2 regions of the Sphaerisporangium sp. NBC_01403 genome follow, and region 2 is predicted to be linked to the other one. Evidence: riboswitches for the same ligand, from Rfam matches in the RefSeq annotation. Region 2 holds a riboswitch; the other holds the start of a gene.

Region 1 (4,629 bases), 1.9 Mb from region 2:
CTGGCGGTGAGCAGCTCCAGCAGGCGGATCGTGGCGAGGCCGTCGTCCACCAGGACCATCCGCGCGGGGGCGGCGGTGAGCGAGGTGAGCTGCATCCTCCCGGAGAAGGCGTCTCCGAGGACCCACGCGGCGTCCCGGCCGGGGCGGGGCATCGCGCCGTCGGCGGTCTCGATCTCCAGCCCGGCGGGCAGGTCGAGGGCGGCCAGCTCGGCGCGGGTGACGCGGAGCCCCGGCAGCTTCGCGCGGGTCACCACGCGCGTGCCCGGCCCGACGACCCCGGCATACCGTGCCTCGACCGCGCACAGCAACTGGAGAGGCGACTCCACCCAGGCGACGGCCGACCCCTGCTCCCGCACGTGGCTTCGACCGTTCCTCTCCACGCCGGGCATTGACACTTTCACGACGCAAGCAACGTAACGGGATGACCCGACGCGGGGGGTAACAACCGGTGAACGGAGAACAACGGTGGATCAGCCAGGTCTAGTTGTTCTCGTTGGAGTGTGGACCGGGGTGTGCCGGAGCGCCTCCCGGCGGTGCCGGTGGTGGTTCCGGCGGTGCCCGGTGGGAGGGCGGAGGAGCCTCACCCAGCCGGCGTGCGTGGTCACCTCTGCCGGTACGGCCGTGGCGCACCTCGGTGCGCCGGCGCTCGCCACGGGAAGCGTGATGACGGTGGCCGCCCTCGGGCCCCCTCCAGAGATGAGGCCGGAGGGGGCGGCGACCACAGCGAGGGATGCCAGGGCCGCCAACGGCACGACGATCCCCGGACCGCGCATGTTCTCCACCCTTTCCAGCCAATACCAACAGGCCCCGCTATTTCCGGTCACCGCGGCCGTTCCAATGGCGTGAAATACCTGCAGCCGCTGATTTCGGGGCGCATTCGACGGGCTGTCCGTGGACGGCGCCGAAGGAATTCGCGCGCCGGTACGCGGCCTCGCCGTACAGGTCCAGGGTGAGGTCAGCGCCCGTCGCCGCCCTGGTCGTGGCCCTGGTCCGCGGGCGCGAGCACGGCCGGGGTGGCTCATGGGGGATATTTCACCATCCATCCCTCCGATCGCCATGGGCACCGGATGCCTTTCGTGCCCGGTTCACGAGCCGCGCGTTCCGCCGTACACGGAAAGGACGTCCGTACCGGGCCGGATGGAGTACGTCATCGTGATCTCGTTCGGGTAACGCAAACCGGAAATCCCGGCATTTACCGTTAACGGTATTCGCCGCTCATGAATAGCAAAGGAGGGCTTTCGGCGGCCATGCCACGACGGCCGGCCACGTCATCACACGTACCAGCCGTGGGCTCACGTCACTTCAGTCCCCCTTGACACGGCAGCGCGAACCTGCGCAACTATCACTTTCGCCCGGCCCGGCGCGATGGCCGCTCCGGTGCCGCCGGTCACGTGCCCGGCGGGCGGAGGGTTCCTCCGCACCCAGGTCAAGGCAGGTGAACCGCCACCCCAAGCCCCTGCGCCCCGGCGTGGTCAAGGCGGGTTTGCCGTCCAGGCCCCCCATCCAGCCCGGACTTTTGTCCTGTTTGCATGTGTTTGTCCGATGTATTACTCTGAGTGGACTCCTGGTACAGGTACTGCCTGTTTGAGTACCCCGCTCGTGCCGTGGAGATTGCACAGCGCGGCTCGGTCCTCTGCGGAGATCCCTCTCCCGCCGATACGCGCTACGCCGAGTCCGCGTCGCGCGGAGCCGGGGACCCACCTCCTCTGGGGTGAATCGGGGCCGTCACTTCCCACGGACGCTCCCGTAGGGCGACTTCCACGCCCGAACCCGTCAGCTAACCCGGTAGGCGGCTTGGAAGAAGGAGTATCCCCTTGTCAATGTCGATACATCGGCTTCTGGACGCCCCAAAGAACCATCTCAAAGCCTTCGCCTTCGGCGGCCTGGTCGTCGCCCAGGCCGTGGCGGGCACGACTCTCGCGGCCCACGCCGCCTCCGCCGACGACACGGGCCGCAACCTCGCGGCCGCCGAGGCCCCGAACACCGTGAAGGCTCCGGAAACCGTGCGGCAGGTCTCCGCCGAGCAGCTCCTGAAGCTGGCGGAGCGACAGGTCGGCATCTCCGAGAACAGCGCTGGTGGCGGCACCAAGTTCCACTCCTGGTACATGAGCTCCCCGAGGGCCAAGGAGACCGTGGCCCGCGACAGCGGCTCCATCGCCGGGTACGCCGACGCCGCCTGGTGCGACATGTTCGTCTCCTGGGTCGGCAGCCAGCTCGGCATGCAGGACACCGTGGGCGTCGACGCCTACACCGTCGCGCACGCCAAGTGGTTCGCCTCGCAGGACCGCTGGGGCAGCACTCCCAAGCCCGGCGCGGTCGTCTTCTTCGACTGGGGCCGCAGCAAGAACCTCGACAACATCGACCACGTCGGCTTCGTCATCAAGGACAACGGCGACGGGACGATCAAGACCGTCGAGGGCAACACCGGCAACGGCAAGGTCGAGATCCGTACCCGCCCGGCCTCCCAGGTCGTCGGCTACGGCTACCCGAGCTACGCCGCCTGACATTACCTCCCGGGCGCTCTCCTTCTCGCGGGGCGCCCGCCCTCCCGACCATCGAAGGCGCCCCTCCCCCTCCCGCGGAGGACGCCCGTTCCCCTCGGTGCCGTACGGCCGGCGACCCACTCCGCCGGCCGTACGGCACCGTGCTTTCTCCAGGTCCGGGAGCCGGGCGATCCCGTGGCGCATGGATGATTTGCGCCCGACTGTGCCGGTTAACGGTGGGAGCGCTCCCAATACCGCCAATGGTCCTTATCGCGCACAACGTCTGATTTCAAGCTCCTAACAGCCCCAGGAGTAACAGTTAGGTTTCAGCATATTGACGCCAGCATTGCCTATCGGGGACTCTTCGTGGGAGCGCTCCCAAACTTCGCTCGCGAGGCAGCCCCTCGCGGGATCACGACTGAGGGATCCAGCACATCGCGGGGCCCGACTGTCGGGGCCGGCCCTCGATGCCACCTCCCAACGATCGGGCAACCACCTGAGAGGGGTCCGGAATGAAGAACAACATGCGCCGCGGCAGAATGCTCGCGGTCGCATCGGTGATGACCGCCGCGCTCGGAATCACCACCGCGTGCTCGTCCAGCGACACCGGTAGCACCACCGGCGGCTCGTCGTCAGCCGCGCCGGCGGAGAAGATCACCCTCACGCTGCAGACCTTCGGCGGCGGCACCAACTTCGGTTACAAGGCCGCCGTTGAGAAGTGGAACGCCGAGCACCCGAATGTGCAGGTCAAGTACAACAACCTGACCGACAGCTTCGAGAACGTCTATTGGCCCCAGATGCTGCAGTGGCTCCAGTCCGGCACGGGTGCCGGTGACGTCGTTGGCATCGACGAGGGCGGCATGGGCCTGGCCAAGGCCCGGCCCCAGTTCTTCACCGATCTCGGTCAGTACGGCCTGCAGAGCCGTCAGGCCGACTTCCCCGCGTGGAAGTGGGAGAACGGGCTCAACTCGGAGGGCAAGCTGTTCGCCCTCGGCACCGACGTCGGCGGAATGAGCATCTGCTACCGCACCGACCTGTTCAAGAAGGCCGGACTGCCCACCGACCGGGACGAGGTCTCGAAGCTGTGGAGCGGCGGCTGGGACGACTTCGTCAAGGCCGGCCAGGACTTCCAGGCCAAGGTCAAGGACGCCAAGTTCGTGGACAGCGTCAACACCATCTACAACGTGGTGCTGTCGCAGGAGTCCGCCAAGAACGGCAACGTCACCTACTTCGACAAGAACCAGCAGCTGATCGTGGACAAGAACCCGGCCGTCAAGACCGCGTTCGACTTCACCACGAAGATCAGCCAGGCCGGTCTGACCGCCAAGCTGCAGAACTTCACCGACCCGTGGAACACGGGCTTCGTGAAGTCGCAGTTCGCGACCCTCGGCTGCCCGGGCTGGATGCTCGGCGTGGTGTCCGGCACCGCCGGTGACAAGTTCAAGGGCAAGTGGGACGTCTCGACGGTTCCCGGTGGCGGCGGCAACTGGGGCGGCTCCTGGCTCGCGGTGCCCAAGCAGTCCAAGCACCCGAAGGAGGCCGCCGAGCTGGCCAGCTACCTGACCAGCCCGGAAGCGCAGCTGCTGGCGTTCAAGGAGGGCGGCAACCTGCCCAGCACCATCCCGGCGCAGGACAACCCCGAGCTCCAGAGCGCGACCAACGAGTACTTCGACAACGCGCCCATCGGCAAGATCTTCGGGCCGTCCATCAAGTCGCTCCAGCCGACCTTCCTCGGTGAGAAGCACGCCCAGGTGAAGGCCGCGGTGGAGCAGATCATCATCGGCATGGACCAGGGCGCCGTGCCCTACGGCGAGGCATGGCAGAAGTTCGTCGAGGCGGGCCAGAAGGCGGCGGGCTGATCGTCCCCGAACGTCACCGGCCCTCCGCGGCAACCCTCCGGCGGGCCGGTGACCTCCCCTCCTGAGCGGCAGGCGGCAGCGGAACCACGCTGCCGCCCTTCGCTCCGAGCGCCGAAAGGTAAACCGTTGACCTCCTCCCGACGGACAGACCCTGTGGAGTCCGCCCCACATGGGCTGAAAGTTCGCGGCTCATCGACCGGAGGACTCCCCATGCCGCCGCCAGGGCGGCCCCTGCCTCCGTGGCACTCCCGCCGAGCGTGCTCATCGCCCGGCGGCGGGCACACCAC
Region 2 (4,629 bases):
GACAGGTGGTTTCGGACCGTTCCTACGGACAGATAGAGCTTCGCGGCGATCTCCTTGGAGGCGGCACCCTGCGCCGCGATGCGGAGCACGTCCAGCTCGCGGGGGGTCAGCGGGTTGTCCGCCGATGTCAGCGCCGCGATGGCGAGATCGGAGTCCACGGCCTTGCGCCCGGCGGCGACCCGCCGGATGCCGTCCGCGAGGTGCTCAGGCGCCACGTCGATGCTGAGGAAGCCGAGGGCGTGCGCGGCGAACGCCTTTCGCACCTGCCCGGGGCTGGGCTGCGCGGACAGCAGGAGCACCTTGCATCGCGGAGCCTTCTCGTGCAGACGGGCGGCGGCGGTGAGGCCGTCGACGTCGGGAAGGTCCACGTCGATCACGGCCGCGTCCGGATTGAGCTCCAGGGCCGCCGGTACGATGTACTCGCCGGAGGCGACGTCGGCGATCACCCTGAGGTCCTTCTCCCCGTTCAGCGATGCCACCAGCCCTCGGCGAACGAGCGGGAGATGTTCGGCGACCAGGATGCGTATCAAGGTGCTCCCTTGGGTGGCCTTGGAACAGATCCGGCAAATAGCGCTTAGCCGATTCATATCCCACGGTGTCTACATGATTGCTTACCGTCAATGCAGTCTCCCGATTCGGTCCACCTCGCGCAAGTCACTCCTACGGTTGGTCGTTGATAGGTGATTTCGCGGCGCGGCAGGAGTCGCCGCCGAGTTCGGTTACTCTCAGACGGGGCAATGTAAACAGAAGGCATCTTCTCCGCAGGTGGGGGTAGTACCTATGAGCTGGCTCATCGTGGCCGGGTTTCTCATCTTCTTCCTCGGGATGGCCTTGTCCATTGGCCTGCACGAGCTGGGGCACCTCGTCCCCGCCAAGATCTTCGGGGTCAAGGTCACGCAGTACATGGTGGGTTTCGGGCCCACCATGTGGTCGCGGCGCCGCGGTGAAACCGAATACGGCATGAAGTGGATTCCGCTGGGCGGCTACATCCGCATGGTCGGCATGCTTCCTCCGAAGCCCAACGCCGACCCGACCAAGCTGCGCACCATGTCCACCGGGCCGTGGCAGGGGCTCATCGAGACGGCCCGCCAGGCGTCGCTGGAGGAGATCAAGCCGGGTGACGGCGACCGGGTCTTCTATCGCAAGCCCTGGTGGCAGAAGGTCATCATCATGGCCGGCGGCCCCGCCATGAACTTCCTGCTGGCCTTCGGCCTATTCGCCGTCGTGATCATGGGCTTCGGCATCCCGGTCAGCAAGCCGATCGTGTCCGTGGTCTCCGAGTGCGTCATGACCCAGGCCGAGCAGGCGAAGGGCCAGGAGTGCACTCCCGCCCACCCGCCGACCCCCGCGGCACTCGCGGGCCTGAAGACGGACGACAAGATCGTCTCCCTCGCCGGCAAGCCGGTGACCACCTGGGAGGAGGCGACGAGGGTCATCCGGGCGCACGGCGCAGGGCCCATCGCCATCGGCATCGAGCGTGGCGGCAAGCCCATGACGCTCAACGCGAACCTCGTCGCACAGGACCGCCCGTCGATCGACGACCCGACCAAGATCGACAAGGGCGCGGGCTTCCTGGGCGTGAGCGCCACCGTCGTCATGGAGAAGCAGGGCTTCGGCTATGCCGCCGGTGTCATGTGGGACCTGACCAAGCGCAGCGCCGAGGCCATCACGAGGTTCCCCCAGAAGATCGTCGGGGTGTGGCAGGCGGCCTTCGGCGGCGGCGAGCGTGATGTCACCAGCCCGATGAGCGTCGTCGGCGCGGGCCGCATCGGCGGCGAGATCGCGGCGGCCCCCGTCCCGGTGGAGAACAAGATCGTCGGGCTGCTCCAGCTCCTCGCCGGGGTGAACCTCGCGGTGGGCCTGTTCAACCTGATCCCGCTGCTGCCCCTCGACGGCGGCCAGATCGCCGGAGGGCTCTGGGAGGGGCTCAAGCGGGGGTACGCCCGGGTGCGCCGGCGTCCCGCCCCCGGCCATGTGGACATCGCCAAGGCCCTGCCCCTGACGTACGCGATGGCGGCCGTGCTCCTGGTGATGGGCACCCTGCTCATCTACGCCGACATCGTCAACCCGATCCGCCTGTCAGGCTGACCGGCGCCTCCAGTGCGGCCGCCGCCCGGCTCGGCCGCCGCCCGGCTCGGCCGGCGGCCGGTCGGTGGCTAGTACATCGAGACGTGCACGTGGTCGAAGTGGTTCGCGGTGACGCCGCCGCGGTTGGACATGGCCCGCCACCCGGGGAAGCCCAGGTTGTAGATCCGCTGCTTGTAGATGACGTACTTCACGCCCAGCTTGCGGCCGTTCTTGATGGCCCACGCGGCGACCTGGTCTCCCAGCGCGGCCTGCGCGGCCGAGGGCATCGCGCCGCCGGAGCTGAGCATGAAGTCGCATGCCCGGCCCAGCGGGTGCTCGCCGCCGTCGTTCTCGGCGCGGTAGCAGCCGACCGGGAAGCTGAGGGAGAAGTGGCTCTTCACCTCGGCCCGCATCAGCCGCGTCCTCGGAGTGATGTTGTCGCTGCCGGTGGGAAGCTCCGGCGCCCATGACCCGTTCGCCTTCTTGCCCGGCGCGGTCGGGATGAGCTGGTCGAGCTTGTCCTTGATCTGCCCGATCAGCTTCTCGGCGTCCTTGCGCTGGGCCGTCACCTGGACGACGTCGTCGCGGAGCTGCGCGGTCAGCTTGGTGGCGTCGTCGGCGGCCTTCTTGCGGGCGTTCCTGGCGGAGGTGAACCCCGACAGCTTGGCCGACTGCTCGGCCTGGAGCTGCTGGAGCATGGCGGCGTCACCGTATCCGGGGGACATGAGCTCGCCCACCATGCCGAGGCCGCCGGCCTGGTAGCGGAGCTGGGCGATGTCGCCGACCTGGTTCTCCGCCGCCTTGAGGTCGGTCTCGGCGCTCGCCAGCCGCTCACGGGCGGACTTCTCGGCGGCCTTGGCCTTGGCGACGGCGACGCGCTTGGCGTTGTACTCGCCGATCAGCTTGTCGACCTTCTTGCCGAGGGAGGCGAGCTGAGACTTGAGCTGTTTCTCTGTGGGTTTGGGGGCGGCGTTTCCCGCCGTCGCCTGGCCGAGCATGAGCCCGGCCACGGTAAGGAAGCTGGCGGCCGCATAGGCGTAGCGGCCCGAAGTCGGGGGCAGAGCCCACTCCTCTCCATCTGCCGACCGGGTTAGCTGACGGGTTCGGGCCGGAGACGCCCTACCACGAAGTGGATTCACCCCAAGAACCAATGGGTCCCCGGTTCCCAGGCGGGGCACCTGGGATTAGGCGCACCGACCGATACGGCCGGTGTGCGATGGATGGTAGTGGTAAAGGCCTGGTTATGGCGACTCTTGGGCCTAAATCACCCCAGGTCATCCTGCGACCGGAGCAGCCTGGCCGCCTCCTCGGGGAGGACGTCGTTCACGAAGGCGCCCATCGCGGACTCCGAACCGGCCAGATACTTGAGCTTCCGCTCGGCTCGCCGGATGCTGAACAGCTGGAGGTGCAGGTAGGCCAGGTCGCGCCCGGTGCGCACCGGGGCCTGGTGCCAGGCCGCGACATAGGGCATCGGCACGCCGAACAGCCCGTCCAGCCGCCGGAGCACATCGGTGTAGAGGGGGCCGAAGGCGGCACGCTCCTCGGCGTCCAGCGAGCACAGGTCGGGCACCTGGCGGTTCAGGTAGACGTGCACCTCGAACGGCCACCGGGCCGCGGCGGGGACGAACGCCGTCCAGTGGTCGTTCGACGCCACCAGGCGCGTCTCGGCCTTCCGCTCGGCCGCCAGCACGTCGGCGAACAGGTTGGCGCCCGTCCGCTCCCGGTATCGCCCGGCGGAGGCCAGCATCTGCCGGGTCCGCGGCGTCACGTAGGGATAGGCGTAGATCTGGCCGTGCGGGTGCCCCAGCGTGATGCCGATCTCGGCGCCGCGGTTCTCGAAGCAGAACACCTGCTCCACGCCGGGCAGCGCCGCGAGCTCCGCGGTGCGGTCGGCCCAGGCCGTGAGGACCAGGTCGACCTGGCCGGGGGAGAGCGCGGCGAACGACGACCCGTGCTCGGAGGTGAAGCACACCACCTCGCAGCGGCCGAGGCCGGGCCGTACCTCGCTCAGGCCGCCGACCTGCTCGTAGTCGCCCTCGTGGAAGCTGAAGGACGGGAACCGGTTCTCGAAGACGGCGACGTCGTACTCCGCGGCCGGGATCTCGGTCGCCCGGCCCGGCGCCGAGGGACACAGGGGGCACTCGTCGGCGGGCGGCAGGAACGTACGGCTCTGCCGGTGACCGGCGACCGCGACCCACTCGTCCATGACCGGGTCGTGGCGCAGCTCGGAGGCCGGAGGACGCGGGGGCAGCTCGCGGGTGTCGGGCGCGCCACGGTCGGCGTCGTCGCGGCGGTCGAAGTAGATCAGCTCGCGGCCGTCGGCGAGACGGGTGGCCGTGCGCTTCACTGGGCCACCACCTGCGGGGCCCCGGCGGGATCGGTGATGATCAGCGTGCCGACCTGGTCGGACAGCGCCGACCTGGCCTCCTCGGGCAGGCCCGTGTCGCTGATCACGACATGGGCCTCCTCCAGTTTGGCGATCGTGCTGATGCCCACCGTGCCCCACTTGGTGTGGTCGGCGAGCACGACCAGCTGCTGCGCGGCGGCGACCAGCTCGCGGTT

Evidence for each region. A riboswitch is a leader RNA that binds a small molecule or an ion and turns the genes downstream of it on or off. The one in region 2 is predicted to bind cyclic di-AMP.
Region 1: it holds a riboswitch for cyclic di-AMP, as region 2 does, so the genes downstream of both, OG589_RS18880 (CHAP domain-containing protein) here and OG589_RS26890 (coiled-coil domain-containing protein) in region 2, are expected to answer to the same signal.

The regions. Positions count from the first base shown of each region.
Region 1 is NZ_CP109534.1:4,174,711-4,179,339, forward strand. It holds gene OG589_RS18875 (hypothetical protein) at 1-356, opposite strand, end outside; cyclic di-AMP (ydaO/yuaA leader) riboswitch at 1,657-1,806, shown strand; gene OG589_RS18880 (CHAP domain-containing protein) at 1,821-2,504, shown strand; gene OG589_RS18885 (ABC transporter substrate-binding protein) at 2,996-4,342, shown strand.
Region 2 is NZ_CP109534.1:6,044,045-6,048,673, reverse strand. It holds gene OG589_RS26900 (LuxR C-terminal-related transcriptional regulator) at 1-530, opposite strand, end outside; gene OG589_RS26895 (M50 family metallopeptidase) at 781-2,088, shown strand; gene OG589_RS26890 (coiled-coil domain-containing protein) at 2,157-3,077, opposite strand; cyclic di-AMP (ydaO/yuaA leader) riboswitch at 3,133-3,268, opposite strand; gene galT (galactose-1-phosphate uridylyltransferase) at 3,332-4,414, opposite strand; gene OG589_RS26880 (DeoR/GlpR family DNA-binding transcription regulator) at 4,411-4,629, opposite strand, start outside.